DNA from 3 places in the Bradyrhizobium sp. McL0615 genome. Region 1 is predicted to be linked to each of the others. Evidence: riboswitches for the same ligand, from Rfam matches in the RefSeq annotation. Region 1 holds a riboswitch; each other region holds the start of a gene.
What was found. Region 1 has a riboswitch for cobalamin ahead of ACPPVP_RS03395 (TonB-dependent receptor). Riboswitches for the same ligand answer to the same signal wherever they lie in the genome.

Region 1 (10,466 bases):
CCAGGCGGTCAGCGCCGCCGACGCATGTCCCTGCGACCGCATCTGCCGCAATGCGATGCGGACGCTGATCCGGCCGTGGCGGTCGCCGGCCATCGCTGTGGGCGGCTCGCCGGCTAGCACCGCATCGACCACCCGCCGCTTGGTCGCAAGGGCCGCGGGATCGCCGCAGGCGGCCATCATTCGCTGAAAGGCATTATGGTGCGTTGCGTCGAACGGCCGGGCACCACCCAGCCCGTTCCGCGCCGGATGCGGCGGATAGAGATGCGCGCAGGGAATCCACCCCTGAGGCACCGGTTCGGTCGCCGGATGGGTTCGCCGGCTTTGCAGCAGCCGTGGCAGCACGTGCGTGTGCGGTCCCTCCGGGCTCTTGCCCGACGGCGGCGGGATCGGCTGATAGACCTCGATGCGGCCGAGCCGGCTGACGAAGACGCGGTGCGGGTTGGCTGCGAGGATCATTGCCATGGCAGGATTGCCGGGCTCGAACAGGCTGCGGCCGGTATGTTCGCGTAGCCGCGCGGCGAGCCCGTGATCGCCGATGCGGACACAGAAATCCGCCTGCAGCGCGCCGAGACCGAGATCGAACAGGATGTCTTCGCGATCTTCCTCGCGCGGCGCCTGACGATCGGGGCCGATCTCCGTCAGCGCGACGCGCTGGTTCATGGCGCAATCATCGCGCGGCAGGCAAAGCGCGATCCGCTGATTCCATCCGGTTTTGGTAATGCCCTCCGACGCGAAGGGGCGGATAGCGGGATCAGGTTTGAGGGCAATGCCGCCGCGCGTCGTCACCGCCGAAACGGCTTTCGCCGACTGCACGAGCCGCACCGGCTCGTCGGGGGCGCGTGAAAATTCGGCGATGGCGCCGAAGGTGCCGAGGCTCCATTGCGTATCGGGGTTGGATATTTCCCGCTGCAAGAGATCGATGGCTGCGGCGGTCATCGCGGCCCGCGAAATGGAAGCGATTCAGGCATGAAAAAGCATTCTCCCCGGCAATGCCAGGGAGAATACCGTCTTGTCAGGTCAGGACAAGCCGGCCGGTCGAAGGCCGAACCGGCTATTGCGGTCAGAATGTCGCGCCGGCCCTCACCATGTAGGTGCGTCCGGGCAGCGGATAGGCCGCGAAGCGGCCGGGCGTGAACGAACTGGCGATGGCGTAGTCGTAGTACTGCGCATCGAACAGGTTGTTGGCGCTGATCGACCAGAAAAAGCGATCGTAGGCGCCGCTCAGTTTCAGATCGACGGTTGCACTCGCTGGAATGCGGCCTTGAGTGTTCGCCTGATCATTATCCATGATGCGTTCGCTCCAGGCGCGCACCGTAGCATCGAATACCAGGTAGTTCTGCCAGATGTTCCAGGTCACGCCGCCGCTCGCGGTGTAGTGCGACACCAGCGGCACATCCTTGCCTTCGAACTCCCCTTCGCGAAACACGGCGCGGGTATAGGCGATGCCGCCGCGAAGCAGCACGGTGTCGCTGACGCGGAGCGACGCGCTGGTCTCCGAGCCGTAACGCCGGGTCGGATCGAGGTTGACGTTGTAGAACAGCGCCGGGATGAAATGGATCTCATTCTCAAGATCCATGCCGTAGATGCTCGATTGCATCTGGAACGCGCCGGCCTTGACGCGGAAGCCGCCCTCGATGTCGTGCGAGGTCTGGGTCTTCAGCTTGAAATCCTGGGGCGGTCCCGGGAAGGGCGCAAACGGCAGCAAGGGTCCGGAGGCCACGCGTTCCTCGACATTCGGCGTGCGGAACGCGCGCGCGGCGCGGCCGAATACCGAGAACACGTCGTTGAAACGATGTTCGAGACCCACATGCAACGCGTAGTTGGTCTCGCTGCTGTCGAGCGGGAGCGCCTGGCTTTCGAAACCGAAGATGCCGGGTGCGGTGAGATTCAGACGATCACGCGCGCTGAGCCACGTGTTCTGAACCCGGGCGCCATAGGAGAAGTCGGTGGTCGGCAATAGCCCGACCGTGTGTTGCCAGTATCCGGCCAGCGATTGCTGCGACAGGTCGTAGACGTGAATCGGCTGCGCGCCCTTGAACAGCGGCCGGTCTGAGTTGAAGGCAGCATCGTAATAATCGATGCCGGTCAGGATCTGCGACGGCACGCCGAACAGGGAATTCTTGATGCTGAGGCGCGGCGTGATCGACCAGGTCTGCAGGTGGCTGTCGACATAGTTGAAGGGAATGGTCGGCAGCGTGCCGAAGAAACCGCCCTGCGATTTCTTGTCACGCACACCCCCATCCACGATCAGGTCGACGCCGTCGATGATGGTCTTGGTGAAGCCGGCGGTCGCGCTGGCGCCCTGCTGGTTGCCATAGTCGAACGGCGTGTTGGTGCCTTGGCGGTTGGTGACGAGCTGGTTGAGCCCGATCGAGGGATCGACCGTCCGACCGCCGGGGAAGCCGAGCTTCTGGTCGTCGCCGGTGACGGTGAGGAATGCCTTGAGGTCGGGCGTCGTGTAGTTGAGGTTGCCGACGCCGTTCTTCTGGTCCAGCGCGTTGTTGTCGCGATAACCGTCGGACTTGATGGCGTTGCCGTAGAACGAGGTCGACCACGGACCGTAATTGGTCGCTGCCGATACATTTGCGAGGCGCGTGTTTAACGAGCCGACACCGGCCTCGGCCCGCATCGACACCGGCGGGCCGCCGACCCCGCTTTTCAGAACGATATTGATAACGCCACCGATCGCGTTGTCGCCGTAGAGCACCGCGCCGCTGTTGCCGCGCGTGATCTCGATGCGCTCGATCGACTGAAGCGGAATGGTCGACAGATCGACCTGCGCCATGTCGACGTCGTTGAGCCGGCGGCCGTTGACCAGGATCAGGGTATTCGAGGTCGCAAAGGCGCCGAAGCCGCGCAGGTCGACGGAAGTCCGCGCGCCATTTGCCGTAATGCCGTACAGCGTGGTGAGCTGCACGCCGGGTACCTGCGCCAGAATGTCAGGCAGATTGTACGAGGGCGAATGGGCAATGTCCTGCGCCGTGATCACAGTCGAAGACGCGCCGACGATGCCGTTGAATTGTCGCACGCCGGTGCCTGTTCCGCCGGCCTCAGCCGTACCCGGACTTGTGCCATCGGAGGCTCCGGTGCCAGCACCACGCTCCGGTCGCGCTGTCCGCGCCGAACGAGTCGTGGTGCCGCTACCGTCATTGTCGAGCGGCCGGGCGCGGGTCTTGTTCGGATCGGTGGGGGAGGTGACCTCGATCGGCGGCAATTGCTCGGATGACGTCTGCTGCGCCTGCGCGTCGGAAATGCCAAGCGATACGAAGGGCACCAGGAAACTGGAAGTGAGCCAGAAGCGGCGCTGCCGCGTGGCGGTAGTGGAAGACATGGACTTAACCTCGGTATGACGTCAGTGGCACGTCACAGCGAACCAAGTCTCACCATCCCGCTTGCGCGAACCCAGTGAAGCTAATGCCTGTACTCCCCGACCGACATCTTCGCGTGTGACCACGGCTGACGGCAGGTCTCCTGGCTCGCGGGTCGCTACCCTTCGTCGCCTTCCCAGGACCGAGATTCCCAGTGGCGTATGACGAAGGATTCGCCGCTTACAGTTGCGGGGGCAGCCGCGGAATTGGGGGACTTCCCCGCACCGCATTCCCTTTTGATCCCCAAACGGGAACCGTCAGGAACTATGGTAGAAGTTTGGCAAAGTTCGAGTCAATCCGCCTTGGGCGCGCTTGCGATCCTCACTGGACGAGTGCGCTATTTTTGCCGCATGAGCACCGCCGCTTGAGCTCCTGTACCGGAGCGGGCAAAACTGCTTTAGGACGATCGATGAGTGTCGAGACTGTTGCCATAACCAACGAGGATGCCGCGCGCCGCAGGATCGGGGCTGTGGCGGCGCTTTCTGTCCTTGTTGTGCTGCTGATGCTGATCTCGCTCGGCATCGGGCCGGTGCGGTTGTCGCCGCTTTCGGTGGCGGAGGCCCTGTTCGGCGGCGGCAGCGACGTGTCGCAGGTGATCGTGCGGGAAATCCGCCTGCCGCGCACGCTGCTGGCGCTGGCGATCGGCGCCATCCTCGGGCTATCAGGCGCATCGCTGCAAGGCCTGCTGCGCAACCCGCTGGCCTCGCCCTCGCTGTTCGGCGCGCCGCAATCAGCCGCGTTCGGCGCGGTGCTGGTGATCGCGCTGGGGCTGGCCGACGTGCGCTCCTACGCACTGCCGGTTGCAGCGATCTGTGCCGCGTTCGTATCCGTGTTCGCGCTGCTGTCTATTGCGGGACGCAATGCGGGGCTTTTGATCCTCATTCTCTCAGGCCTTGCGATTTCGAGCTTTGCGGGGGCCGCCACCGCGCTGGTGATGAACCTCTCCAGCAATCCCTTCGTGGTGCTGGAGATCGCGTTCTGGCTGCTCGGCTCGCTGGAGGACCGCAGCTTTCAGCATGTCATGCTGGCATTTCCCTTCATCATTGCCGGCGCGATCATGCTGTTCAGCCAGCGCCATGCCTTTCGCGCGCTGAGCCTCGGCGAGGAAACCGCGCAAAGCCTCGGCGTCGATGTCGGACGGTTGCGGCTGTTCGTCATTTCGGGCGTGGCGCTCGGCGTCGGCGGCGCGGTTGCTGTCACCGGCACCATCGGCTTCATCGGGCTGGTTGCGCCGCATCTGATGCGCCCCTTGATCGGCCATGATCCGGGGAGGCTTTTGCTGCCAAGCGCGCTCGCCGGTTCCGCGCTGCTGCTGGCAGCCGATATCGCGGTGCGCATCATTCCCTCGACATCGGACATCAAGGTCGGCGTGCTGACCTCGATCATCGGCGTACCGTTCTTCCTCTATCTGATCATGCGCGAGCGCCGCGCGCTCGGCGGAGGCGTCGCATGAGCGAGCAAGCGCTTCTGACCGCAAAGGGGCTCGGCGTGCGGCTCGCCGGCCGCGTCGTGCTGAAAGAGGTCTCGCTGGCGCTGTCGCCGGGACACCTGGTGGCGCTGGTCGGACCGAACGGCGCCGGCAAGACCACGCTGTTGCGGGCGCTGGCGGGATTGATCCCGTCCGAAGGCGAGATCGAGGTCGGCGGCCAGAGGCTGTCGTCGCTGCCGCTGCGCGAGCGGGCAAAGCGCTTCGGCTACCTGCCGCAGGGGCACGTGGTGCACTGGCCACTGCCGGCGCGCGATATCGTGGCGCTCGGCCGCTATCCGCATGGCGCCACCGATCCGGCGCGGTTGTCGCCCAGAGATGTGGAGGCGGTGTTGCGAGCGATGCAGGCGGTCGACGTCATCGAGTTCAGCGATCGCCGCGTCACCGAATTGTCCGGCGGCGAGCGCAGCCGCGTCGCGCTGGCGCGCGCGTTGGCGGTGGAGGCGCCGGTCATCCTGGCTGACGAGCCGACCGCCTCGCTCGACCCGCGACACCAGATCGACGTCATGAAGAATCTGCGCGCAACCGCCGACAAGGGCGTGCTCGTCATCGTCGTGACCCACGATCTCGGGCTCGCGGCGCGGTTTGCTGACCATGTCCTGGTGCTGCGCGAAGGCCGGCTGGTGTCACAGGGCGCGCCGGCAGAGGCACTGTCCGAGCAGGTGATGGCTGACGTGTTCAGGATATCGGCCTATCGCGCGGAATTCCAGCGCGAGGCGGTCATCGTGCCGTGGGCGGATATCTGATGCGACGGCGGCTGGCATTTTGGGCCGCGATGATGGTGCTTGCGTTGCCGGGCAGCGGCGCATCGGCTGCCAATCTGCCGCGCCTGGTGTCGATGAATGTCTGCACCGACCAATTGGTGCTGGCGCTGGCCGACCCCGAACAGATTCTTGGATTGAGCCGGTTTTCGCGAGACGGCTGGCAATCGCAGGCGGGCGACATCAGCCGTTATCCCGTGCTGTCGGGAGGCGCTGAGGACGTGTTGCTGATCCGGCCCGACATCGTCGTCGCCAGCGCGTTTGACAAGCGCTCGACGCGGGAGCTGTTGAAGGCCAAGGGACTTCATCTTGCCGAACTCGCCGTGCCGCAAACCCTCGACGAAGCGCGGCAGCAGATCCGCGAAGCCGGCGACATCACCGGACATCCCGATCGCGCGGCTGCGGAAATCGCGCGGCTCGATGCGGCGCTGGCGCGCGCCCGCCGCGCGGTCTCGGAACAGCATTATCGCGTGCTGCCATTGTCGCGGCGCGGCTGGGTCGCAGGCAGCGACAGCTTTGTCGATTCGCTACTCCGCGAAACCGGCCTGCGCAGCGCGGCCGGCGATCTCGGTTTCGCCTTCGGCGGATTTGCCTCGCTGGAGGCGATCGTGAATCTGCGGCCGGACTTCATCGTGGTTTCGCAGGCCGGCGACAGGGCGAAGGACGACGGCCAGGCGTTCCTGCTGCATCCGGCGCTGGAGCGCTTCTATCCGCCGGAAAAGCGCATCGTGGTTCCGGAACGTATGACCGAGTGCGGTGGCGTGCTGCTGGCGGATGCGCTGGATGCGCTGGCGGCGGAGGTGAAGCGGGTGGGGCGGTGAGGCCTTCGTAGGGTGGGCAAAGCGAAGCGTGCCCACCATCTGGCGGCGTGCTCGGTGATGGATGGTGGGCACGTCGCTTCGCTCCTTTGCCCACCCTACGGATCAACCGTGGACCACCGGACCGCCCACCTTCTTCCACGCATCGATACCGCCTTCGATATGCGCCGTATTGGCCAGCCCCGCGCTCTTCGCGGCGGCCACCGCCATCGCGGAGCGTTCGCCGAAGGCGCAGAAGAACACCACGCGGCGGCCGGTGGCGGCGGCGACTTCGCGCAGCATGCCGCCGGGCTTCAGGCTCTCGGCGATACCGGGATAGGGCGCATGCAGCGCGCCCGAGATCGTGCCGTGCTTGGCGCGTTCGCTGGTCTCGCGCAAATCGACCAGCAGGATATCGGGCCGGCCGAGGCTCTTGATCGCATCAAGGGCGGAAAGCGCGAGTCCTTGCTTGGCAAGCTCCTCCTGATGCAGGCCGACATGCATGTTGGCGGGCACCGCCACGTCCATCATCTTCGGGTTCGGCAGTTTTAGATTGGCCATCAGCTCGATATATTCGTCGACCGAGCGCACCTGCAGCCGAGGATTGTAGCGCCGCTCCTCGCCGATGGTGGATACCGTATCGCCCTTGTAGTCGTGAGCGGGGAACACCATGGTTTCGTCGGGCAATTTCAGCAGCCGGTTGAAGATCGATTCATACTGCGCGCGCGAGGAGCCGTTCTGGAAATCGGTGCGGCCGGTGCCGCGGATCAGCAGCGTGTCGCCGGTGAAGACGCGGTCGCCCATCAGGTAAGAGTAGGAATCGTCGGTGTGGCCTGGCGTGTACATCACGTCGAGGCTTAAGCCCTCGATCGTCACCTTGTCGCCGTCGGATACCCGCATCGACACCACGTCGGCTTTGCTCTGCTCGCCCATGATGGTGATGCACTGGGTGCGGTCGCGCAATTCGCCCAGCCCCGTAACGTGGTCGGCGTGCAGATGGGTGTCGACCGCCTTCACCAGCCGCAGGTCCAGTTCGCGTAGCAGCTGGCAGTAACGGTCGGCCTTCTCCAGCACGGGATCGAGGATCAACGCCTCGCCGCCCGCGCGGCTCGCCAGCAGGTAGCTGTAGGTGCCCGAAACGCTGTCGAAAAGCTGACGAAAGATCATGCTTGCTGCCGCGCTCTCACTGAGTCTCGGCAGGATATTATTCTAGTTTTATGGTCTTCTCAAACAACTTTCATCTACATGAAGTAACCTTCCTGAGAGATTTTACTCCCGAAGGCTGCCCCGTCATTGCGAGCGGAGCGAAGCAATCCATGCCGCAGCGAAGGGATAGATGGATTGCTTTGCTCCGCTCGAAATCACGCTGAAGCAGTCTGGCGACCCGCCTAGTTCACAACGGTCACGGCCTCACCAGTGTATATCCGTTCTCGGTCAGAAACAGAATCTGCGCCACGCCGACCTGCACCGGCGTCGCCGCCGCGATGAACTCCGGCCGCTTGCCGCTCTCGCGTTCGAGCGTGTCGACGGTGTTGAGGCAGATGTCGAAACGCGCACCCTGTGCCACCAGGCTCTCGACCATCTTGCGGTTGGGATTTTCCGGGCGCAGCAGCTCGATGCCGGGGCCGAACGCCACGACCTCGATCGCGACCTTGTCGGGATCGTAATGCTTCATCAAATTGCTGGCGACGCTCAGCACGAGGCCTTGCTTGCGCGGATCATTGTCGGAGAGTTGCAGCACGATCTTGTGTTCGGCGAACGGCTTGTCCTGCAGCGGCACCTGCTGGGCGCGAGCGTCCGGAGCGGCGGCAGCGATCAGCAGCGCCGCAATCGTCACCCGAATGATGGTCGAAAAGCCGCTCATCCCTGTCCCGCAATGCCCGGATTGTCTTCCACGCCCTTCAGCGTCACGCCCGGCGCCGCTCGGTTGGGCGGCTTGCCCGACCGCAAATGTTTGGCGACCACGTCCCAGATCGGCGCGCCGGTCTGCTCGTTGACCGAGGCCCAGCCCGCCACCTTGTAGCGCTTGCGGGCTTCCAGCGCGTGGCCGTTGTCGAACTTGAGTTCGGAAATCCGCTTGCCCACGGTCTCGTTCGGACTGCAGGTGTAGGCGAGACCGCCGACGCGGACCATGTCGCCGCCCTGCTGGTAATAGGGATCGGTGTTGAAGAGATTATCGCAGATGTCTTCCAGCACGTCCTTGATCTGGCCACCGGTCATGGTCTGGACATAGGTTTCGGGATAGGTGACGGCGGTCTGCGCCATCACGTCCTCCATCGTCAACGGCTGGCCCGCCAGCGCCGTGGTGCCCCAGCGAAAACCCGGTGACAGCGCGATCTCGGTATTCAACTCTTCGCGCAATGCGTCGCAGATCAGTTGGTCCATCGTGCCGCTGAAATTGCCGCGGCGGTAGAGCAGGCGGTCGGCGGCGGCGATCTTTTCGTCCAGCGCCGCCGCATACGGCGCGCGTATCTTGTCGATCAGCGCCTGCATCGCCGGATCGGGCTTCAGCAACTCCGAAAATACCGGCAGCAGCCGGTAGCGCACATTAGCGACCTTGCCCTTGGCGAGTTCGAGATCGAGCACAGCCAGAAACTTGCCGTTCGAGCCGGCATTGGTGACCAGCGTGACGCCGCCCGGATTGGTCACCGCAACCGGCTGCGGCACGGCGTCATGGGTATGGCCGCCGAGAATGACGTCAATGCCGGTGACGCGGCTGGCGAGCTTGAGGTCGACGTCCATACCGTTATGCGAAAGCAGAATGACGGCATCGACCTTGTCGGTGTTGCGATGGACATCGACGAGTTTTTGTAGCTCTTCGTCGCGGATGCCGAATTTCCAGTCCGGCGTAAAACGCTTCGGGTGCGCGATCGGCACGTAGGGAAACGCCTGCCCGATCACGGCAACGCGATGCCCGCCGATCTCCTTGATGACGGATGGCTTGAAGACGCGACCCGATGCCGGGTCGAACGCCTTGGCGTCGTTGAAGGCGGCTTCTTCGGTGAGAAATACGTTCTGCGCCAGGAACTCGCCCTTGAAACGTTCGAGGTTGGCGCGCAGCGCCTTCTCGCCATAGGTGAATTCCCAATGGCCGGTCATCGCCTCGATGCCGAGCAGGTTGGCGGCATCGACCATGTCGGCGCCCTGCAGCGTATTGGAAAGGCCGGTGCCCTGCCAGAGATCGCCGCCGTCGAGCAGTAACGCGCGCCCGCTGCCGGCCTCGCTGCGCAGCCGGTCGACCAATGTCTTCAGATGCGCAAAACCGCCGAGCTTGCCGAATCTTCCGGCGGCCTTCTCGAACTCGATGCAGGTGAAAGCATAGGCGTCGGCGCTGTCGGGGCGGATGCCGAAACGGTCGAGGAAGGCGCGTGCGACCAGATGCGGCGGATTGCCCCGCATCGAGCCGACGCCGAGATTGACGCTCGGCTCACGGAAAAACACCGGCCGAAGCTGCGCATGGGTATCGGTGATGTGCAGGATGCGCGCATTGCCGAAGCGTTCGAGATCGTAGACGCCTGCATTACTGTCGGCGGCCTGCGCGCCAACGCGCGGCAGGGTGCCGGACAGGGTGGCGGCGCCCGCTAGCGTCAGAAAATCGCGGCGGCGGATGGTCATGCGGGTCTCCGCGCGTCGTTGTGGCTTCAGCGTATTTCCAATTCCTTCCAGCGGGTCTTCTCGCTGGTGGCCTGGAAGATCGAAGCCTTGGCCAGCGCCTCGGCTTCCTTGGCCGACGCGGTGGCCTTGTCGAAATCGCCGGCCTCGGCCGACTTCTTCGCTGCCGCCAGCGTTGCGGCCGTGGTGGTCCATTGGTTGCGCAAGCTGCCGGCCTCCTTGTTGGCGGCTTCAGCGGCAGCGTACGCCGCCTTGAAGTCGTCCTCGGAGCCTGCGGCGAGCGCAGGCACCGCACCTGCAGCAACCAGCGCCAGTACCAATGCGGATTTCTGCATCATGTTCCTCACGGCCGCGCTCCCGGACCCGAAATCGGCAGTCCGTTGCTGACATAGGACAGATAATATTCGACGTTGCGATATTCATCGTCCTGAGGGCTCAGCGG
Region 2 (10,466 bases), 660 kb from region 1:
CTACCTCAACCAGCTGGAAAACAATCAGCGTCCGCTCACCGTGCCGGTGCTGCTGGCGCTCAATTCGGTATTCGGCCTTGACGTGCAGGCGTTCGCCGAGGGCGACGAGGCGCGCCTGATTTCGGACCTTCGCGAGGCGCTGGCGGATCCTTCGCTGGGAGAGTCGATCGCCGTCGCTGAACTTCGTGAACTTGCGCAGAACATGCCGGCGGTCGGGCGCGCGCTGGTCAATCTCAACCGCAAATACCGCCGTGCCGCCGAGCAATATGCGGCGATCTCCGCGCGGCTCGGCGAGGACCGTCAGGCCACGGCGGCGGTGCTGCCATCCACGCCGTTCGAGGAAGTCCGCGACTTCTTCTATCTGCAGCACAACTACATTGCCGAGCTCGACGACGCGGCGGAAGCGATCGCCGGCCGCCTGGAATTGCCGATCGGACGAATGACGCCGGGCCTGGCGTCGTATCTCGAAAGCCGGCATGGCGTAAAAGTCCTGATCGATGCGATCGACGAACTGGGATCGGGAACGCAGCGCCTGTTCGATGGCCGCACGCGAACACTGCGGTTGTCGCCGAGTCTCGATCCGGGCCAGCAGGCGTTTCAGCTCGCGACGCAGATCGCCATTCTGGAACTGGACGAGGCGATCCGGTCGATCGTCGACAAGCAAAGCTCACCAGCGACGAAGCGCGCGGCCTCGCTCGCATCGGGCTTGCGAACTATTTCGCCGGCGCGCTGATCCTGCCTTATTCCGACTTCCTGACCGAAGCGGAGCGGTGCCGCTACGATATTGAGTTGCTCAGTCACCGGTTCGGCGTCGGCTTTGAAACCATCTGTCACCGGCTGAGCACGTTGCAGCGCCACAATGCGCGGGGCGTGCCGTTCTTCTTCATCCGTGTCGATCGCGCCGGAAACATATCGAAGCGCCAGTCGGCGACCGATTTCCATTTTTCGCGGGTCGGTGGCACCTGTCCGCTGTGGAACGTGTATGAGGCCTTCGCCAATCCCGGGCGTATCCTGACGCAGCTGGCGCGGATGCCCGATGAGCGAACCTATCTCTGGGTTGCCCGCACGGTATCGCACGGCCGAGGAGGCTACGGCGCGCCCGCCAAGACGTTTGCGGTCGCGCTGGGATGCGATGTTCGCCATGCGGAGCGAATCGTCTATTCGCAGGGCCTCAAGATCGATCCGTCACTGGCGACGCCGATAGGCATGGGCTGCAAGGTTTGCGAACGGCCGGATTGTCCGCAGCGCGCGTTCCCACCGGTGGGCCGTGCCTTGCGAATCGACGAGACTCGTTCCCGCTTCGCGCCCTATGCGACGTCATGAGCCGGCGCGGCCGGGATAGCGGGGAAAACGTCTTTCAGGCGGAGAAAGAATCAGCTTCTCGTGCTTTTCATCCCTCGGCCGGATAATTTTTTCTTGAATAGCGGGCATTGCTCTTAACGGCCCATTGACACTCTCCCGCGAATATTACCACATGTAGATGTCACGGTCCGCCAGACCTCAACAGCTGGTGGCTAAGAGGGAAGCTGGTGTATCGCGCGACCGCGCGAGAGTCCGGCGCTGCCCCCGCAACTGTAAGCAGTGAGTTGTTCCCGATTTCACGTCACTGATGCGGCCACGCATTGGGAAGACCGGGGACGACGCCGACCTGCGAGCCAGGAGACCTGCCGCGACAGCAAAAAACGTCCACGGGCGGGGTGTCCGGCGGTCGCTCGCAGAATAGTGCCGGTGCTTTGCGCCGGGCATCCGATGCAGCGTCGCCCCAAGACATCCAGTCCCAACAACACTACGGGGTCTGCCGATGTCGCAATCTTCTCAACTCGTTTCTCCCGAAGCCAAAGCCGCTCCCTTTCTCGCGTTGCGTACGGAATCGCCGGCCTCGCAGGACAGCGCGCCGCCGATGCAGGTGATTCGCCGCAACGGCACGGTTTCGAAATTCGACGCCAGCAAGGTTTCGGTCGCGATGACCAAGGCGTTCCTCGCGGTCGAGGGGCACACCGCCGCAGCCTCCCGCCGCGTGCACGAAATCGTCGAGCAATTGACCTCTGAGGTCGTCGGCGCGCTGTCGCGCCGGATGAGCGAGGGTCGCACCTTTCACATTGAGGACGTGCAGGACCAGGTCGAACTGGCCCTGATGCGCAGCGAGCACCACAAGGTGGCGCGCGCCTATGTGCTGTATCGCGAGGAGCGAACCCGGCAGCGCGCCGGGCAGGAAGCGGCGAACGCGCTTCACGCGTCGGGCGAGCCGTCGCTGCGCGTCACGCTGGCCAGCGGCGCGCAGGTCCCGCTCGATATCGCGCGCCTGACGCTGATCATCGAGGAAGCCTGCGCCGGGCTCGAGGGCGCCAGCGCCGCTGCCGTGCTCACTGAGACGCAGCGCAATCTCTACGACGGCATCGGCGAGAGCGAGCTGGCGCTGGCCTCGGTGATGGCCGCGCGCACGCTGGTGGAGCAGGAGCCGAACTATGCCTATGTCAGCGCACGGCTGTTGCTCGACAAGCTGCGCACCGAGGTGCTGTCGTTCGTGCTTGGTGCGCCGACCAGTGCGTCGCAGGCCGATATGGCGGTACGCTACGGCGAATATTTCCCGGCCTATGTCAAGACCGGCATCAAGGCTGAACTGCTCGATCCCGATCTGGCGCGCTTCGACCTGAAGAAGCTCGCCGCGGCGCTGAAGCCGGAGCGCGATCTGGCGTTTCAGTTCCTGGGTCTGCAGACGCTGTACGACCGCTATTTCCTGCACGAACGCGGCAACCGCATCGAACTGCCGCAGGCGTTCTTCATGCGCGTCGCCATGGGCCTTGCACAACGCGAGATCGATCGCGAGGCGCGCGCCATCGAGTTCTACGATCTGCTGTCCTCGTTCGACTTCATGGCTTCGACGCCGACGCTGTTCAATTCGGGAACGCTGCGGCCGCAATTGTCGTCCTGCTTCCTCACCACCGTTGCCGACGATCTCGACGGCATCTTCAAGTCGGTCAAGGACAACGCGCTGCTGGCGAAATATTCCGGCGGGCTTGGCAACGACTGGACCCGCGTGCGCGGGCTCGGCGCCCACATCAAGGGCACCAATGGCGAAAGCCAGGGCGTGGTGCCGTTCCTCAAGGTGGCGAACGACACCGCGATCGCGGTCAACCAGGGCGGCAAGCGCAAGGGTGCGGTCTGCGCCTATCTCGAGACCTGGCATATCGACATCGAGGAATTTCTGGATCTGCGCAAGAACACCGGCGACGACCGCCGCCGCACCCATGACATGAACACCGCGAACTGGGTGCCTGATCTGTTCATGCAGCGCGTCGAGTCCGATGGCGAATGGACGCTGTTCTCGCCGGACGAGACGCCCGACCTGCACGACCTCTACGGCCAGCCCTTTGCCGAGCGCTATGCGGCGTATGAGGCAAAGGCGGCGCGCGGTGAAATCCGGGTGTTCAAGCAGGTTCGCGCCACGGATCTCTGGCGCAAGATGCTGACCATGCTGTTCGAGACCGGGCACCCCTGGATCACGTTCAAGGATCCCTGCAATCTGCGCTCGCCGCAGCGCCATGCCGGCGTGATCCATTCCTCGAACCTCTGCACCGAGATCACGCTCAATACCTCCGACGACGAGACCGCCGTCTGCAATCTCGGCTCGATCAATCTGCTCAACCATGTGCGGGAAGGGCGGCTGGATGAGCCGCGGCTGCAGCGCAGCGTGGCCATTGCGATGCGGATGCTCGACAACGTCATCGACATCAACTTCTACACCATCCCGGAAGCGCGCCGCTCCAACCTGCGGCACCGTCCGGTCGGTCTCGGGCTGATGGGATTCCAGGACGCGCTGCAGGCGTTGCGGATCGCGATGGCATCCGATGCGGCCGTGGCCTTTGCCGATACCAGCATGGAGATGATTTCCTACTATGCGATCTCGGCCTCGGTCGATCTGGCGGCCGAGCGCGGGCGCTACCCATCGTTCGACGGCTCGCTGTGGAGTCGGGGTATCCTGCCGATCGATTCGATCGAACTGCTGGCGGAAGCCCGCGGCGGCCTCGCGATGGACCGCGGCACGGTGCTTGACTGGGATCGTTTGCGCGAGCGCGTCAAATCATCCGGCATGCGCAACTCGAACGTGATGGCGATCGCGCCGACGGCGACCATTTCCAATATCTGCGGCGTGGCGCAGTCGATCGAGCCCGCCTACCAGAACCTCTATGTCAAATCCAACATGTCGGGCGACTTTACGGTCGTGAACGAGTTTCTGGTGCGCGACCTCAAGGCGCGCGGGCTGTGGGACGAGGTGATGGTCAACGACCTCAAATATTTCGACGGCAGCGTCGGCGCCATCGATCGCATTCCCGACGACCTCAAGGCGCTCTATGCCACCGCTTTCGAGATCGACAGCGCCTGGCTGATCGAGGCGGCCTCGCGGCGGCAGAAATGGATCGACCAGTCGCAGTCGCTCAACCTCTATATCGCCAACCCTAGCGGCAAGAAGCTCGATGCGCTCTATCGGCTGGCCTGGACCCGTGGGCTGAAGACCACCTATTACCTGCGGTCGCGCAGCGCGACGCATGTCGAAAAATCCACGCTCCGGGGCACCGACGGCAAGCTCAACGCCGTTGCGGCCGCACCTGTGATGTCGGCGGGCGCGCCGATCATCTTGCCATCAGCGATCACGGCGCCTGACCTGTCCGGCGCAATCGCGTGTTCCATCGACAATCCCGAATGCGAAGCCTGCCAGTAAGCAGACAAGAAAAGAAGGAAACGACAATGCTCGACTGGTCAGAACCCGCGTCTCCCGTGCGTCGGATGCCGCCTCCCTTGGTGGCGCAAACCGTGGTCGCGGCCGATCAAACCGGCCTCGGCACCATCGATCGAGGCGGCGGACGCGTGTCCGTGGACGACAAGCGGATGATCAACTGCCGCGCCGACGTCAATCAATTGCTACCGCTGAAATACAAATGGGCGTGGGAGAAATACCTCGCCGGCTGCAACAATCACTGGATGCCGACCGAGGTCTCGATGCAGGCCGATATCGCGCTCTGGAAATCGCGCGACGGTCTGACGGAAGATGAGCGGCGCGCCATCAAGCGCAACCTCGGCTTCTTCGCGGCGTCTGAAAGCCTCGTCGCCAACAACATCGTGCTGGCGATCTACCGCCACCTGACCAATCCGGAATGCCGGCAGTACCTGCTGCGGCAGTCCTTCGAGGAGGCCGTGCATACCCATACCTTCCAGTACATCGTCGAAAGCCTTGGCCTCGACGAGGGCGAGCTGTTCAACATGTACCGCGAGGTGCCCTCGATCACCGACAAGGCGGCGTGGGCGCTGAAGCACACCCAGCATCTCGACGATCCCGATTTCAAGACCGGCGCGCCTGAAGCGGATCAGGCGTTCCTGCGCGATCTCGTCGCTTTCTACGTCATCTTCGAGGGCATGTGGTTCTATACCGGATTTGCCCAGATCCTCTCGCTCGGCCGTCGCAACAAGATGGTCGGCATCGCCGAGCAGTACCAGTACATCCTGCGCGATGAATCGATTCATCTGAACTTCGGCATCGACGTCATCAACCAGATCAAGATCGAGAATCCGCATCTGTGGACGAAAGCCTTTCAGGACGAAGTCCGCGCCATGGTGCGTGACGCGGCCGAACTGGAAGCGGCCTACGGGCGGGACACCATGCCGCGCGGCTTCCTCGGTTTGAATGCGGCGTTGTGCGAGAGCTACATGCACTTCATCGCCAACCGTCGTTGCGCGCAGCTCGGGCTGGCGCGGGTGTTCGAGGAGACCGAAAATCCATTTCCCTGGATGTCGGAGGCGATGGACCTGAAGAAGGAGAAGAACTTTTTCGAGACGCGGGTGATCGAATATCAGAACGGCGGGGCGCTGAGCTGGGAGTAGGGGTGGCTTGCACCTGTAGATCGTCGTCCCTGCGAACGCAGGGACCCATACCGCGTGATCCATCAATGAGGCACGGTAGCAGACGCTCTGCTACTACTGCGAAGTGTGCCCAGTCCGTCGGCCGCGGCGTATGGGCCCCTGCGTTCGCAGGGGCGACGAGTTGTGGGTTATCGCCTTTCTCTCCGTTCGCAGGGACGACGCAAAAATCCTGCCGTTGCCGCGCCAAAACTTAAGATTTCCTCAATTCGGCCCGGTCTATTGCTTTAGGGGCGTGCGCTTTGGGACAGGGCGCGCCCAGGCAAGGACCGCGCATGACCGCCTCTCTTTCCACCTTCAAGACCGCAGGCGAGCAAATTTCGATTCCGCCGTGGCTCGTCAGGGTCTGCCTGGTGCTGGCGGTTGCGAACCTGACCCTTTGCGGGGTGGCGTATTTCTCGCACTGGTGGGTTTACGATGCGAACGGCCTCGGCATCCCGACCGATTTCGTCAACGTCTGGGCGGCGGGCCGCCTGGTGCTCGATGGCCTTCCGGCGCAGGCCTATGACTGGGACATCCAGAAGCAGGTCGAGGTCGCGAAACTCGGCCAGGATTTCGTCGGCTATTTTGCCTGGCACTATCCGCCGCCATTCCTGTTCGTCGCGTCCTTGCTGGCGCAGCTTCCCTATCAGGCCGCCTATATCGGCTGGGTCGTGGTCAGCTTTCTGCCCTTTCTTGTCGCGATGCGCGCGATCGTCGGCCGCGACTTCGGCTATCTGCTCGCGCTCGCGATTCCGATGGCCTTCATCAATGCGCTGGTCGGGCAGAACGGCTTCCTTACCGCGGCACTGATCGGCGGTGCGCTCTATCTGACCCCGGTACGGCCGGTGCTGGCAGGCATCTGCCTCGGGCTGTTGACGTACAAGCCGCAATACGGGCTGCTGTTTCCGATCGCGCTGATCGCGGCCGGGCATTGGCGCGTGTTCATCAGCGCCGCCGTCACGGCTGTCGTGCTGGCCACAGCTTCCTGGCTCGCCTTCGGCATCGAGAGCTGGCTGGCGTTCTTCCACTGGATGCCGAAATTTTCGCAGACGTTCCTGACCGAAGGCAAGGCCCCATGGTGGAAGCTGCAAAGCATCTTCTCGCTGGTGCGTTACTTCGGCGGCAGCGAGCCGCTTGGTTGGGCATTCCAGTGGGTCCTCACCGCCTCCGTGGCCGTGGTGCTGGCGCTGATATGGCGAAGCCGCGTGCCGTACACCTTGAAGGCCGCAGCGCTCGCCGCCGGTGCGCTGCTGACCACGCCCTATCTCTTCATGTACGACATGATGGTGCTGGCGATCCCGATCGCGTTCCTGGTCCGCATCGGGCTGAAGACCGGTTTTCACACCTACGAGCTTCCGATGCTCGGCGCCGTCGTCGCTCTCATCGTCTGCTACATGTTCACGGGTATTCCGACCGGCCTTGGCGCCACGCTGGTCGTGTCGATGCTGATCCTGCGCCGCGCCGGATCGTGGTGGCGGCCTGAGCCGGCGCCAAGCCTGGTCGCGGCAGGGGCGTGAACGGCGCGAGGCGACGGCGGCGCCTTCGCGCGTGAAATCAACGCTCGCTATTTGACGAACGCCGCCCACAGAACGGCATTCGCAAGCGTGCCGGCCTCGTTCATGTGACAGCCGTCCGGACTGCGGCCTTCATTTCCGATCGTGTCGGTATCCGGTCCCGGTCGGATGTTCAGGGCATCATTGACCGCGGATAGTTGACCGGCGCGTACCGCCGCAATGTTGTTAGGTCCGACATAGTCGCATTTTGTGCTACGCGACAGATAGAACGGCGCATTGAAACCGGCCGCACGAAATCGCTTCACGAGCTGATGTAACTGCGAAGCATATTGTTCGGCCGTCGTCGTCGATACCGCGTCCGTTTCGCCCTGCTGAAACAGAATATGCGTTGGCGTCAGGCCCGCCTGCTTCAGCTTCGCGATGCCGTTGGTGATCAACTCCGCGGCTTCGTTGTTCAAGAAGGCGATCGATGCGCCGCCCCGGGCGAGGGGGACGAAAATCACGCGGTCATAGCGCCCATCCTGGATCAGGATGTCGCCGAGGTGCGTTGCAAAGCTCCCGCCCATGCCGTCGGCGCCCAGCAACGGGTCGGCTGCAGCAAAACATTTGCCGCTCGCGGGATCGAAATTGTCGACGGCTTCGCGTGCTGCATGTCGGGCGCTTCCATAATTGGCCGCGTTGCTCTGGCCGTGCACGACGATGATGGCCGTCTTGCCGGATACCGGGCCGCACGGCCGCTCGACCCGCACCGGCGGCGGCGGAAGCCGAGCCAGCTCGGCTTGGCGGGCGTACTCCGTCAGCAGCCTGCCGCCAATCGTGCCGACCAGCACGCCTGCCATCAGGAACGCGACGAGGCGCAACGCGGGAAATGTTCTCAAGGGGCGCTCAGCTTGGTTGCGGGTGTTCAAGGCTCGTCTGCCTGGATGACGCTCGCCGATTCGGGCCGGCCACATCTCGGTAGCGCGGGGGAAATAGTCTGAGGATGCCCGTTCGGCGAATGCTAACTGGGCAGCGTTGAGAGCCTGTTAACGGTTGGAAAGCCCTATCGTCCATCCTTCTCGAATCATGCTGCAAATCCGTCTTGTCATCAGGCGTGAATAGTTGTTCACTTCTTCAAAGCGATAGGTGCGCCTATCACTCAAGACATTGAAGGTGTGCGCGTTCTGGCAGGCTCCACGGGGCTCGAGGGCGCGCTAGGGACGGAAGACGCGCCATGGTCTATCGGCGAACCCATCAGGTCGTAAAGCGGCTGGCGGCGCGGCGTAGCGCCATCCTGGCGGCGGCGCGGGACGCCGCAGCCGAGGGCGGCATGGCGGCTGTGCAGATCGCCCCGGTTGCGGTCCGCGCCAATGTCGCGGCCGGCACCGTCTATCGTTACTTCCCCTCCAAGGCCGAGCTGATTTCCGAATTGATCGCCGAGGTGTCGCGCGACGAACTGGCGGCGATCCGCCGCGCGGCGGATGCAGCTCCAGGGCCGTCGTCGGCGCTCGCCGCCGCCGTCACTACGGTTGCCGTGCATGTGCTGTCGCAGCGCAAGCTCGCCTGGGGCATTCTGGCCGAGCCTGTCGATGTCGACGTCTCGGTGTCGCGGCTCGCCAGCCGTCGCGAAATCTCCGGCGAGATTGCCGCCAGGATCGACGCCGCGGTGCGCGCCGGCCATCTGCCGGCACAGGATACGGCGCTCGCCGCCACCGCGCTGCTCGGCGCGCTGCATGAATCGCTGGTCGGTCCGCTGGCGCCCGAGAATTTGGATGATTCCGCGAAGCTGCGTGACGCCGTGCAGACCGTCACTTTGCTGGCGCTGCGCGCCGTCGGCGTCATGGATGCCCGCGCCCGCGGTCTGGTGGTGCAGGCGGTGCTGCCGGCGAAAGCGCTGGTCGGCGCCTGAACCCACCGCCGCCCGACACGACTTTGTCGCAACCATTTGCCACGCTGCGGCTTATCGACGGTCCAACCGTGATCAGGAGCATACAATGACAACGACATCAGGATCCGCCAAATGGCAGGGCGGCATCAAGGACGGCAAGGGTGCGATCTCGACCAAGAGCGGCGCGCTCAACGATTACCCTTACGGCTTCGCTAGCCGCTTCGAAGGCAAGCCCGGCTCCAATCCGGAAGAATTGATCGGTGCGGCGCACGCCGCCTGCTTCACCATGGCGCTGTCGCTGATTTTGGGAGAAGCCAAGCTCACCGCCGAACACATGGAAACCAAGGCCGACGTCACGCTGGAAAAACAGGGCGATGGCTTTGCCATCACGTCCGTGCACCTGACGTTGAATGCGAAGATCCCGGGCACGAACAAGGCGACGTTCGAGGAACTCGCGGGTAAGGCCAAGGCCGGTTGCCCGGTGTCGAAACTTCTGAACACGAAGATCACGCTGGAAGCGACGCTGCAGTAACTACCCGCGTCATTCCGGCGCGATGCGAAGCATCGAACTATGGTGCGCAATTGCGCACCGTAGTTCGCGCGTGCCGCGCGCCCCGGAATGACGGTGAGAACCAATGACGGCTACGCCGTCACTTCTTCGCCCCGCCCTCCGGCTCGACATTGGCGATGCGCACCATGTTGGTGGTGCCGGCGATGCCGAGCGGCACGCCGGCGACGATGATCACGCGCTGGCCGGCGTTGGCAAAACCGTCGCGGAAGGCAATCGAGCCGGCGCGGTCGACCATGTCGTCCTGGTCGTGGGCGTCTTCGGCTACCACGCAATGCACGCCCCAGACGACGGACAATTTACGGCCCGTCGCGAGGTTCGGCGTGATCGCCACTACCGGCGGCTTCGGCCGTTCGCGCGCCACGCGGATCGCGGTCGAGCCGGATGAGGTCCAGCAGATGATCGCCGACAATTCCAGCGTCTCGGCAATCTGCCGCGCGGCGTCGGCAATCGCATCGCCAACCGTATTTTCAGGCTCGGGCCGCTGCGCCGTCAGCACCGAGCGGTAGATCGGATCCCGCTCCACTTCCTCGCCGATGCGGTTCATGGTCGAGACTGCTTCGACCGGGAATTTGCCGGCGGCGGATTCCGCCGACAGCATGATGGCGTCGGCGCCTTCATA
Region 3 (10,466 bases), 650 kb from region 1:
CGGCACCGGCAAGACCCTGATCGCGCGTGCGGTCGCGGGCGAAGCCAACGTGCCGTTCTTCACCATCTCGGGTTCGGACTTCGTCGAAATGTTCGTCGGCGTCGGTGCAAGCCGTGTGCGCGACATGTTCGAGCAGGCCAAGAAGAACGCGCCCTGCATCATCTTCATCGACGAAATCGATGCGGTCGGCCGTCATCGCGGCGCAGGTTTGGGCGGCGGCAATGACGAGCGCGAACAGACGCTCAACCAGTTGCTGGTCGAGATGGACGGCTTCGAGGCCAATGAAGGCGTGATCCTGATCGCGGCGACCAACCGTCCCGACGTGCTCGATCCCGCGCTGCTGCGTCCCGGCCGCTTCGATCGCCAGGTCGTGGTGCCGAACCCGGATGTCGTCGGCCGCGAGCAGATCCTCAAGGTTCACGTTCGCAAGGTGCCGCTGGCACCGGATATCAACCTCAAGACCATCGCGCGCGGCACCCCGGGCTTCTCCGGCGCCGACCTGATGAACCTCGTCAACGAGGCCGCCTTGACCGCCGCCCGCCGCAACAAGCGGATGGTGACCCAGGCCGAGTTCGAGGAAGCCAAAGACAAGGTGATGATGGGTGCCGAGCGCAAGTCGCTGGTCATGACCGAGGAAGAGAAGCTGCTGACGGCCTATCACGAGGGCGGTCACGCCATCGTCGGCCTCAACGTCGTCGCGACCGATCCGATCCACAAGGCCACGATCATTCCGCGCGGTCGTGCGCTCGGCATGGTGATGCAGCTGCCCGAGCGCGACAAGCTGTCGATGTCGCTCGAGCAGATGACGTCGCGGCTGGCGATCATGATGGGCGGCCGTGTTGCGGAAGAACTGGTCTTCGGCAAGGAGAAGGTTACCTCCGGCGCCTCTTCCGATATCGAGCAAGCAACGCGCCTGGCGCGCATGATGGTAACGCGCTGGGGTCTGTCCGAAGCCCTTGGCACCGTGTCCTATGGCGAAAACCAGGACGAGGTGTTCCTGGGCATGTCGGTATCCCGCACCCAGAACGCGTCGGAAGCCACGGTTCAGAAGATCGACACCGAGATCCGGCGCTTTGTCGAAGAGGGCTACAACGAAGCCACGCGAATCCTCACCGAGAAGCGCCAGGACCTCGAAACGCTGGCGAAGGGCCTGCTCGAGTTCGAGACGCTGAGCGGCGACGAGATTCAGGACCTGCTCAACGGCAAGAAGCCCAACCGCGAGTCGGTGCTGGAGCCGAGCACGCCGCGTGCCTCCGCCGTGCCGCCCGCCGGCAAGCCGCGCCCGCGTCCCGATCCGGACCCCGGCCTGGAGCCGCAGCCGCAGGCGTGAGCCGGGTTGTTATCGGACTGAGTTAGGAACGGGCGCATCATGCGCCCGTTCTTTTTGGTTGCTCGGTTCTAAAGGAGTTCGGCATGCACGTAGTCGAATGCGAACTTCCGCCTGCGAGCGCGCTCGGCAGGGACGCGATCAGCAAAGCCTATTTTCACGATTCATACCGCGTGCCGCTGGCGCGTCGGGGACTGACAATCGTCGAAATCTTCTTTGCGCTGTTCGGCCATACGCCGCGCTGGATGAAAGCGCTGTTGATCACACGCAACGTAATTGCCAGGTGCTTTGGGCTGGAAGCGCCCACTGTCGCCGAAATTCTCAAACCTGCGATGCGCACGAGCTACAGCGTTGGCGACAAGATCGGTCCGTGGCCAATTTTCTTCATTGGCGATAATGAGATCGTCGCGGGCCGTAACAACAAGCATCTCGACTTCAGGCTCTCGGTGCTCCGGCTGGTGGATGGCAATGCGGAGAGCGTCGTCGTCTCGACGATCTGCTCGGTGCATAACCCTGCCGGCAAAATCTATCTGTTCTTTATCGTGCCGTTCCACCGGAAGGGCGTTCAGTCGCTGCTGGCCAATGCGGTGGTGGCGAAGCGGCTATGAGCAGCGGTCGAAGCCGCTGATCTCTTGCCTCCGAACCTCCATGATTAGGGTTGGCGTCCGTCGGGGCGTCATGGCATGTTTCACCCGCCGGAACAAAATACCGGCCGCTCCGCGCGCCCTTGGGCGCGGCTGACGACACAGGGGGAGGGAAGCCGATGCGTTTCGTCACGGGGGTTGGCGCGCTGGGCGCCGTCGCTTGTCTGATGCTGCCTGCCGCCGCGATGTCGGCCGAAATGCGCGGCGTCACCACGACCGAAATCAAGATTGGCCAGACCATGCCCTATAGCGGGCCGGTGTCGGCGTTCGGCGCGCTCGGCAAGGGCGAGGTCGGCTATTTCAAGATGGTCAATGAGCGCGGTGGCATCAATGGCCGCAAGATCAACCTGATCTCGCTCGACGACAGCTACGCGCCGCCGAAGACGGTGGAACAGACGCGGCGGCTGGTCGAGAGCGACGAGGTCGCGCTGATCTTCTCCTCGATCGGCACCGCCCATAACACCGCGATCGCGAAATATCTGCAGAGCAAGAACATCCCGCAACTGTTCCTGGCCTCCGGCGCCTCGAAATTCGCCGACATCGCGCAATTTCCGCAGGCCACCGTCGGCGTGCAGGCGCCGTTCCGCTACGAGGCGCGGCTCTATGCGCGCTACGCGCTTTCCAAAAACCCGAGCGCCAAATTCGCGGTGATTTCACAGAACGACGATTTTGGCCGCGATTATCTAGCGGGGCTGAAGGACGTGCTCGGCGACAAATATGATTCGGTCGTGACGGGGGCGACCTACGAAATTTCCGATCCGACCATCGACTCCCAGATCGTGAAGCTCAAAGCGTCCGGCGCGGATGTGTTCGTGATCGCAGCGACGCCAAAGTTCGCCGCGCAATCGATCCGCAAGGCGTTCGAGATCGGCTGGCGGCCGATGACGTTCCTCTCCAACGTTGCGGTGTGGATTTCGACCGTGATGGAGCCAGCGGGCGTTGAGGCCGGAACCGGAATTCTCTCCACCGCCTATGTCAAGGATCCCGACGATCCCGCCTGGAAGGATGATCCCGGCGTCAAGGGCTGGCGGGAATTCATGACCAAATACGTTCCCGACGGCGACCTGCACGACACCAACTACGTCAACGCCTATAACAGCGCGATGGCGCTGGAGGCCGTGCTGAAGGCCTGCGGTAACGACCTGTCGACCGAGAACATTTTGAAGCAGGCCTATTCGATCAAGGACCTTGAACTGCCGATGCTATTGCCCGGCATCAAGGTCAATACCGGGCCCGCCGACCACGTGCCGGTCGACCAGATGCAGTTCATGCGCTTCAACGGCAAGACGTGGGAGCGTTTTGGCGAGTTGCTGACAGGGAACTAGAGGAGAATTGCCCGCGGGGCGGCAAGCGGCTCGCCGCATTCGCGCAACAGTTTTCGCAGCGCGCGGATCGGCGGAAACACTTCCTGATTCCAGTCGGCGCCTTGCGCGTCATGAGCGGCCTGTTCCATCTCGACGATCTCGCAATCCTCCGCGAAGACCCGGTTGGTAAACCAGGCCAGCACCGGCCAGGCCAGGTCGAGCAGACCGGGAATTCGGGGCCTGCGCACCGACAGCACAACGAAGGTCCGGTTACAGCGCTGGGCTGCGTCGACGGGCGTGTAGCCCAGCCATACGCTGAGCACGGGCTCGTCCCCGCGCGTCCACATCCGCAAGCTCTGAAATGGATACTCGGTGCGAACCGTCATGAGATCGCGTGCCGCCTGCGCCCGGCCGCGCAAGCTGCCGACGATGACGGCCTCGCCGATCGGCGGCTTCTCGCCGGGCCGCGCGAAGCTGTAATCGACTTCCATCCAGCGCTCGCCAGCCCGGCTGCCAAGATAACGCGGCACGACCTTGCCGGTGGTGCGGCGATGCAGGAACTGGTGGTTCATGTCCATCAGGTTCTCGTGCATGAATGTATAGTGGCAGGCGACGTGCTTGCCGAATAGCCGCGTCCTGTAGGCCGCGTCAGCCGCCGCGCCGATCCGCGCTGGCGGGGCTGCGGCAGGGGACGTGCCCGGCCACACGAAGATCAGCCCGTCGCGCTCGAAACAGGGATAGCGGCGGACACCGTTGGGCAGCTTGCCCTTGCCGAGATAGGGAACATCGACGCAAGCGCCGGATGCGTCGTAGCGCCAGCCATGATAGCAGCAGCGGATGGTGCAGCCGTCGACCGCGCCGTTCGATAACGGCACCTGCCGGTGTGTGCAGCGGTCTTCCAGCGCGAAGACCTCGCCGCCCTTGGGCCGCACCAGCGCGATCGGCTCGCCCGCAAACCGTGCGGCATATGTCCGACCCGGCTTCACTTCGCGCGACCATGCCACCGGGTACCAGTGATCCGGATGCGCGCCGACCTTGCGAAGATCGAGCGATGCTTCCGACCATGCGTTATCGGGCCTCACCGTCATCGCGTCGTCATGCCTTTGCCAGCGGGCCAAGATGAAGGGCCATGATCTTTTCGGGCGTCTCGGTGACTTCGATGCGCTGGGCATCGCCGCCGACGAAGGCAAGCACCGTTCGCTCGCCGTCGCGCCACATGCTGCCAACCAGTGCGATATTGATGTGCGTGGGCTGCCCTGTCTCCCACCTCGTACATTCGATCCAGAAGCGCATGTTCGACCTCGATGCAAGGCGGAGCGCGCGGCAAAGCCGCGCACTCCGGATTTGCTTAGGATGCGGCCCTCATTTCGCGCGCCGCGGCGACCATGTTGACGAGAGCCGGGCGGACCTCTTCCCATTTACGGGTTTTCAGCCCGCAATCCGGATTGATCCAGAGTTGCGCATCTGTCAGCCGTTGTCGCGCCAGCGAGAGAAGCTCCGCCATCTCGCTGACCTCGGGAACGCGCGGCGAATGGATGTCATAGACACCGGGCCCGATCTCGTTGGGGTATTTGTAGGTCTTGAAGGCGTCCAGCAATTCCATCTTGGAGCGCGACGTTTCGATCGAAATCACGTCCGCATCCATGGCGCCGATCGCGTCGATGATGTCGTTGAACTCAGAGTAGCACATATGGGTGTGGATCTGGGTTTCGTCGGCCACTCCGCTCGAGCAGATGCGGAAGCTCTCGACGGCCCAGTCGAGATAGGTTTTCCATTGCGACTTCCGTAGCGGCAGGCCTTCACGCAAGGCCGCCTCGTCGATCTGGATCATTTTCGCTCCGGCCCTTTCGAGGTCGATGACTTCGTCCCTGATCGCGAGGGCGATCTGCCGGCAGGTCTGGCTGCGTGGGATATCGTTGCGCACAAACGACCAGTTCAAAATGGTCACCGGTCCGGTGAGCATAGCCTTCATCGGCTTCTTTGTCAGGGACTGGGCGTAACGCCACCACTCGACCGTCATTGGCTCGGGACGAGAGACGTCCCCGAACAGGATCGGTGGCCTGACGTAACGTGAACCATAGGACTGCACCCAACCGTGCTTGGTGAAGGTGAAGCCTGACAGCTGCTCACCGAAATACTGCACCATATCGTTGCGTTCGAACTCGCCGTGCACAAGCACGTCGAGACCGATTTCCTCCTGCCAGCGAACGGCGTGCGCCGTCTCTTCCTTCAGGAATTGCTCGTATTGCGCGTCGCTCATCGTGCCCTTGCCGTGCGCCGCCCGCGCATTGCGAACCTCGGCGGTTTGGGGGAATGAGCCGATCGTCGTGGTGGGGAATGCGGGCAGAGCGAACCGCGATCGCTGCACGCCGGCCCGCTTGGTGAATATGCTGTTACGTCGGCGCATCGTTTCGTCGATTGCGGCCATGCGCCGGGCAACGCTCGTACTGTGAATCTTTGGCGATGTCTCGCGGGCGATGGCTGCGGTTGCCGACGCTGCCAGCGCGTCAGCGACCTTTTCGCTGTTGCCGGCGAGCGCCTGGCCGAGCACGGCGAGTTCGCTGATCTTCTGCACAGAGAATGCAAGCCAGCTTTTCAGGTCAGGATCGAGATCGGCTTCCAGTTCGAGATCAATCGGAACGTGGAGCAGCGAGCATGACGGCGCGATCTGGACCCGGCTGGCGCCCAGTTCGGCGATTGCCGGCTTGAGCCGTTCAATCGAGGCAGCGAGGTTCGCCCGCCAGACGTTGCGGCCATCGATGGCCCCGAGCGAGACAATCAGATTCTTCGGTGCACGGAAGATGACGTCGTTCAGTTGGTCCGGCGCGCGAATGAGGTCGATGTGGAGGCCGGCAACAGGAAGCGCCAATGCGGTTTCCAGATTGTCGCCGAGCCCGCCAAAATACGTCGTCAGCATGATTTTGAGCGAGGGCAACGCCTTTGCAAACGCCGCGTAGGTGCGCTGCAGCGCTTGCCGCGCAGTATCGTTCAGATCGAGAACCAAACAGGGTTCATCTAGCTGCACCCATTCGGCGCCGCTTTTCGCGAGCTCTTGCAGAACCTCGATATAAACCGGCAACAACGCGTCGAGCAGCGACAGCGGATCGAGCGTCGGATCGGAGCTCTTGCCAAGCTTCAGGAAGGTGACCGGACCGACCAGAACCGGGCGCGTCTGATAGCCGAGGCTCTTCGCTTCCTCATATTCTTCAATAGGCTTGCGCGAAGAGAGCTTGAAGGTTTGCCCTTTGCGGAATTCCGGCACCATATAGTGATAGTTGGTGTCGAACCACTTGGTCATTTCCTGTGCGGGCGCGCCATGCGACGACCCGTGTTCATGATGGGCATGCCCGCAGCTTTCGTCATGGCCGGTGCCTTCTGTGCCGCGCGCCATCGCGAAATAGGTGGAAAGCGAGACCTCGCCACCTTTCCAGCCATATACTTCCGGTATTGCGCCGACCATCACGCTGGTGTCGAGTACCTGGTCGTACATTGAAAAGTCGTTGGACGGGATGACCGTGACGCCAAGCGACTTTTGACGCGCCCAGTTTGCGGCTCGAAGGCCAATGGCCGTGTCGCGCAATGCCTGTTCGCTGGATTTGCCAGACCAAAAGCTTTCCAGCGCTATTTTGAGTTCGCGGCGGGGTCCGATCCGCGGCGTTCCGAGCGTTGCAACAGGAAGTGAAGAAGTAGACATGGCTTAACCCCAAAAGTTGGGGGCAAAGGCCGAAGTGACACGTCTGGATTCCGCGTACGGCAGGAAGCGCGCGCGGAATCGCAACCGCACCACCGGGACACCCCGCCCGTGGACGTGTATGTTGTCGAGGCAGGTCTCCTGGCTCACGGGTCAATGCTGCTGTCCGGCCTTCCCGAAACCAATCGTGGTCTCAGTGACTTTGTTGGACAGCAGCTCGCCGCTTACAGTTGCGGGGGCAGCTCCGGCTTTCCACCGGCTTCCCTCTTAGCTTCGGGCCGAACGAGCCCGAAGAACCACGACAGCTTCAGTTAAGGTCAACGGCAATCCCAGTCAATACGGGCCCCGATGGGCAGCTACCCATCAATCCGGATGAGCGACGTTGGGCCAGCGAAGCAATCAGGCCTGCGGCATGCCTTCGGGGACGATGGTCTTGACGATGGAAGCGTCGAGCGCCTCGTATTCGTGCAGCCCGATCGTTGCGTACAATTCGGCGCGCGTCTGCATCTGGTCCAGCATCGTGTGGGTGCCGCCGTCGCGCTTGAGCGCCGCGAACAGATGTTGCTGAGCCTTATTGGCGACGCGGAGCGACGACACCGGCCAGATCACCATGCGATAACCCATCGCCTCGAACTCGGACGCGGTGAAGAACGGCGTCTTGCCGAACTCGGTCATGTTTGCCAGCAGCGGAACGCCGCGAACGCGCCTGGCGAATTCCTCGAACATCTCGCGCGAAATCATCGCTTCCGGGAAGATCGCGTCCGCTCCTGCCTCCAGATAAAGTTTGGCGCGCGCTACCGCGCCGTCCATGCCTTCGCTGGCCGCAGCATCGGTTCGCGCGATCAGATAGAGATGACGCCGCGCCCTGGCGGCGGCGGCGACCTTGGCCGCCATGTCGTGCGCATCCGCGAGCTTCTTGTCGTTGAGATGGCCGCATTTTTTTGGAAGCAGCTGGTCCTCGATGTGAACGGCCGCGGCGCCGGCGTCCTCGAAGGTGCGCACCATGTTCATGACGTTGAGCGCTTCGCCATAGCCGGTGTCGCCATCCACCAGCACAGGCAGGCCGCTGGCGCGCGCCACCTGGCGGATGAAGAAGGCGACTTCCTCGATCGTGATGATGCCGAGATCCGGCAGGCCCATCGAAGCCGTCACCGCCGCGCCGGACAGATAGAGCGCGGAAAAACCGGCGTCTCGGGCCTGCAGCGCGGCCATTCCGTTATGCGTACCCGGCATCTGGAGAATGCCCGGCCTGTCCAGGTGGTCGCGGAAGCGCGCCCCGGCCGGCTTGTCTTCTATGTCGGCTCCCACGAGATATGCCATGCTTGTCTCCTTACGCGGCGCGCGGGGCGATTGTCGCTTTGCCGCGCTCATGCAGCGGCACGAACTTCAGGTTCTCCGGGCCGATATAATTCGCGGCCGGACGGATGATCTTGTTGTTGATGCGTTGTTCCATCACATGCGCAGCCCATCCTGATGTTCTCGATATCACGAACAGCGGCGTGAACATCGCGGTCGGCACCCCCATCGCATGGTAGGAGACCGCGCTGAACCAGTCGAGATTGGCGAACATCTTCTTGGCATCGGCCATCACCGTTTCGATCCGGTCGGCGATTTCGAACATCCGGGTGCTTTCGCTTTCGATGCTGAGGCGGCGCGCGACTTCCTTGATCACCTTGTTGCGCGGGTCGGCTATCGTATAGACCGGATGGCCGAAGCCGATCACGACCTCCTTGGCCGCGACCCTGCGGCGGATATCGGCTTCCGCTTCGTCCGTATCGCCGTAGCGCTTCTGCACTTCGAAGGCGATCTCGTTGGCGCCGCCATGCTTCGGCCCGCGCAGAGCACCGATCGCGCCGGTGACCGCGGAATAGAGATCCGAGCCGGTGCCCGCGATCGAGCGCGCGGTGAACGTCGAGGCGTTGTATTCGTGCTCGGCGTAGAGGATCAGGGATGTGTGCATCGCGCGCTCGTGCGATGGTGAGGGCTTCCTGCCGTGGAGCAGATGCAGGAAATGCGAACCGATCGAATCGTCGTCGGTTTCGACGTCGATCCGGCGGCCGTGATGGGCATAATGGTGCCAGTACAGCAGCATGGATCCGAGCGAGGCCATCAGCCGGTCGGCAATGTCGCGGGCGCCGGGCTGGTTGTGATCATGAGCCTCGGGAAGGATGCAGCCGAGCGCGGAGACGCCACTTCTCAGGACATCCATCGGGTGCGCGGCAGCGGGCAGCAATTCCAGCGTCTGCAGCACCGCGAGCGGTAGCCCCCGCAGCGCCTTCAGCTTTGCCTTGTAGTTTCGCAGTTCCGACAGCGTGGGCAGGCTGCCGTGCACCAAGAGATACGCGATCTCCTCGAACTCGCAGGTCTCGGCGACATCGAGAATGTCGTAGCCGCGATAGTGCAGGTCGTTTCCGGTGCGGCCGACCGTGCACAGCGCGGTGTCGCCGGCGATCACGCCGGAAAGCGCGACTGACTTCTTGGGCGCAGGCTTGATGTCCGTCATTTCAATTGCCCCTATCGATTGCCGGCGGCGCGCTGGGCCGCTGTCTGGGCGGCGTTGCGCCAGTCGAAGATTCCGTGCGTCGATGTGCTGCCGAGCAATTTCGGATCGACCGTGAAGGTGAGGTCGGTCAGTTCGCCCGCCTTCAGCGACACCAGCCTTTCCACCGTTGCGATGAAGCGATCCTGCTCAGTCGCGGTGATCACGCCTTCCGCCAAATTGCGGAATTTCCGGACGTAGTCTGTCCGCTTGAACGGCCCGGCGCCGAGCGGATGTGCATCGGCCAAGGCGATCTCGTCGCTGATGACGGAGCCGCCCTTCAGCTTCACGACGACACGTCCGCCGAACGCTTTTTCCTTCGGATCGTGGCTGTGGTAGCGGGCGGTCCATGCGGGGTCTTCGACCGTCGAGATTTTTCGCCACAGCGCGATCGTGGTCTCGCGGCCCGCGCGCTCCGGCGAATAGGATTTCTCGTGATGCCAGCCGCCGTCTTCCAGCGCGACCGCGAAGATATACATGATCGAATGGTCGAGCGTTTCGCGGCTCGCCTTCGCGTCCATCTTTTGCGGATCGTTGGCGCCGGTGCCGATCACGTAGTGGGTGTGGTGGCTGGTGTGGATGACGATGCTATCGATCTTCGAAAGGTCGCCGATCTTCGGTCCCAGCCGGCGCGCGAGGTCGATCAGGGCCTGGCTCTGATATTCGGCCGAGTGCTCCTTGGTGTAGGTGTCGAGAATGGCGCGCTTGGCTTCGCCCTTCTCGGGTAATGGCACGGTGTATTCCGCCTTGGGGCCGCCGAGCAGCCAGGCGATAAAACCGTCCTCACCCTCATAGGCGGGTGACGGCGCGCCTTCGCCGCGCATCACGCGGTCGACGGATTCGATCGCCATCTTGCCGGCGAAGGCCGGCGCATAGGCCTTCCAGCTCGATATCTCGCCCTTGCGCGATTGCCGCGTGGTCGTGGTGACGTGCAGCGCCTGCTGGACGGCCTGATAGATCA

Region 2: linked by a shared signal. The riboswitch ahead of ACPPVP_RS06625 (ribonucleoside-diphosphate reductase subunit alpha) and the one ahead of ACPPVP_RS03395 (TonB-dependent receptor) in region 1 are both predicted to bind cobalamin.
Region 3: linked by a shared signal. The riboswitch ahead of metE (5-methyltetrahydropteroyltriglutamate--homocysteine S-methyltransferase) and the one ahead of ACPPVP_RS03395 (TonB-dependent receptor) in region 1 are both predicted to bind cobalamin.

The regions. Positions count from the first base shown of each region.
Region 1 covers NZ_CP188254.1:743,050-753,515, forward strand. The annotation lists gene ACPPVP_RS03390 (DUF6925 family protein) at 1-936, opposite strand, end outside; gene ACPPVP_RS03395 (TonB-dependent receptor) at 1,061-3,331, opposite strand; cobalamin riboswitch at 3,445-3,642, opposite strand; gene ACPPVP_RS03400 (FecCD family ABC transporter permease) at 3,778-4,821, shown strand; gene ACPPVP_RS03405 (ABC transporter ATP-binding protein) at 4,818-5,600, shown strand; gene ACPPVP_RS03410 (ABC transporter substrate-binding protein) at 5,600-6,436, shown strand; gene ACPPVP_RS03415 (MBL fold metallo-hydrolase) at 6,539-7,579, opposite strand; gene ACPPVP_RS03420 (hypothetical protein) at 7,815-8,276, opposite strand; gene soxB (thiosulfohydrolase SoxB) at 8,273-10,027, opposite strand; gene ACPPVP_RS03430 (hypothetical protein) at 10,054-10,359, opposite strand; gene soxA (sulfur oxidation c-type cytochrome SoxA) at 10,368-10,466, opposite strand, start outside.
Region 2 covers NZ_CP188254.1:1,400,847-1,411,312, forward strand. The annotation lists partial or broken gene ACPPVP_RS06615 (ImmA/IrrE family metallo-endopeptidase) at 1-783, shown strand, start outside; gene ACPPVP_RS06620 (helix-turn-helix domain-containing protein) at 790-1,323, shown strand; cobalamin riboswitch at 1,470-1,686, shown strand; gene ACPPVP_RS06625 (ribonucleoside-diphosphate reductase subunit alpha) at 1,802-4,720, shown strand; gene ACPPVP_RS06630 (ribonucleotide-diphosphate reductase subunit beta) at 4,747-5,877, shown strand; gene ACPPVP_RS06635 (glycosyltransferase family 87 protein) at 6,189-7,412, shown strand; gene ACPPVP_RS06640 (sialate O-acetylesterase) at 7,460-8,287, opposite strand; gene ACPPVP_RS06645 (TetR/AcrR family transcriptional regulator) at 8,623-9,297, shown strand; gene ACPPVP_RS06650 (OsmC family protein) at 9,383-9,808, shown strand; gene pyk (pyruvate kinase) at 9,927-10,466, opposite strand, start outside.
Region 3 covers NZ_CP188254.1:1,389,153-1,399,618, forward strand. The annotation lists gene ftsH (ATP-dependent zinc metalloprotease FtsH) at 1-1,330, shown strand, start outside; gene ACPPVP_RS06570 (DUF2867 domain-containing protein) at 1,414-1,935, shown strand; gene ACPPVP_RS06575 (ABC transporter substrate-binding protein) at 2,091-3,296, shown strand; gene ACPPVP_RS06580 (Rieske 2Fe-2S domain-containing protein) at 3,293-4,363, opposite strand; gene ACPPVP_RS06585 (hypothetical protein) at 4,371-4,568, opposite strand; gene metE (5-methyltetrahydropteroyltriglutamate--homocysteine S-methyltransferase) at 4,624-6,969, opposite strand; cobalamin riboswitch at 7,081-7,282, opposite strand; gene prpB (methylisocitrate lyase) at 7,366-8,286, opposite strand; gene prpC (bifunctional 2-methylcitrate synthase/citrate synthase) at 8,297-9,469, opposite strand; gene ACPPVP_RS06605 (MmgE/PrpD family protein) at 9,481-10,466, opposite strand, start outside.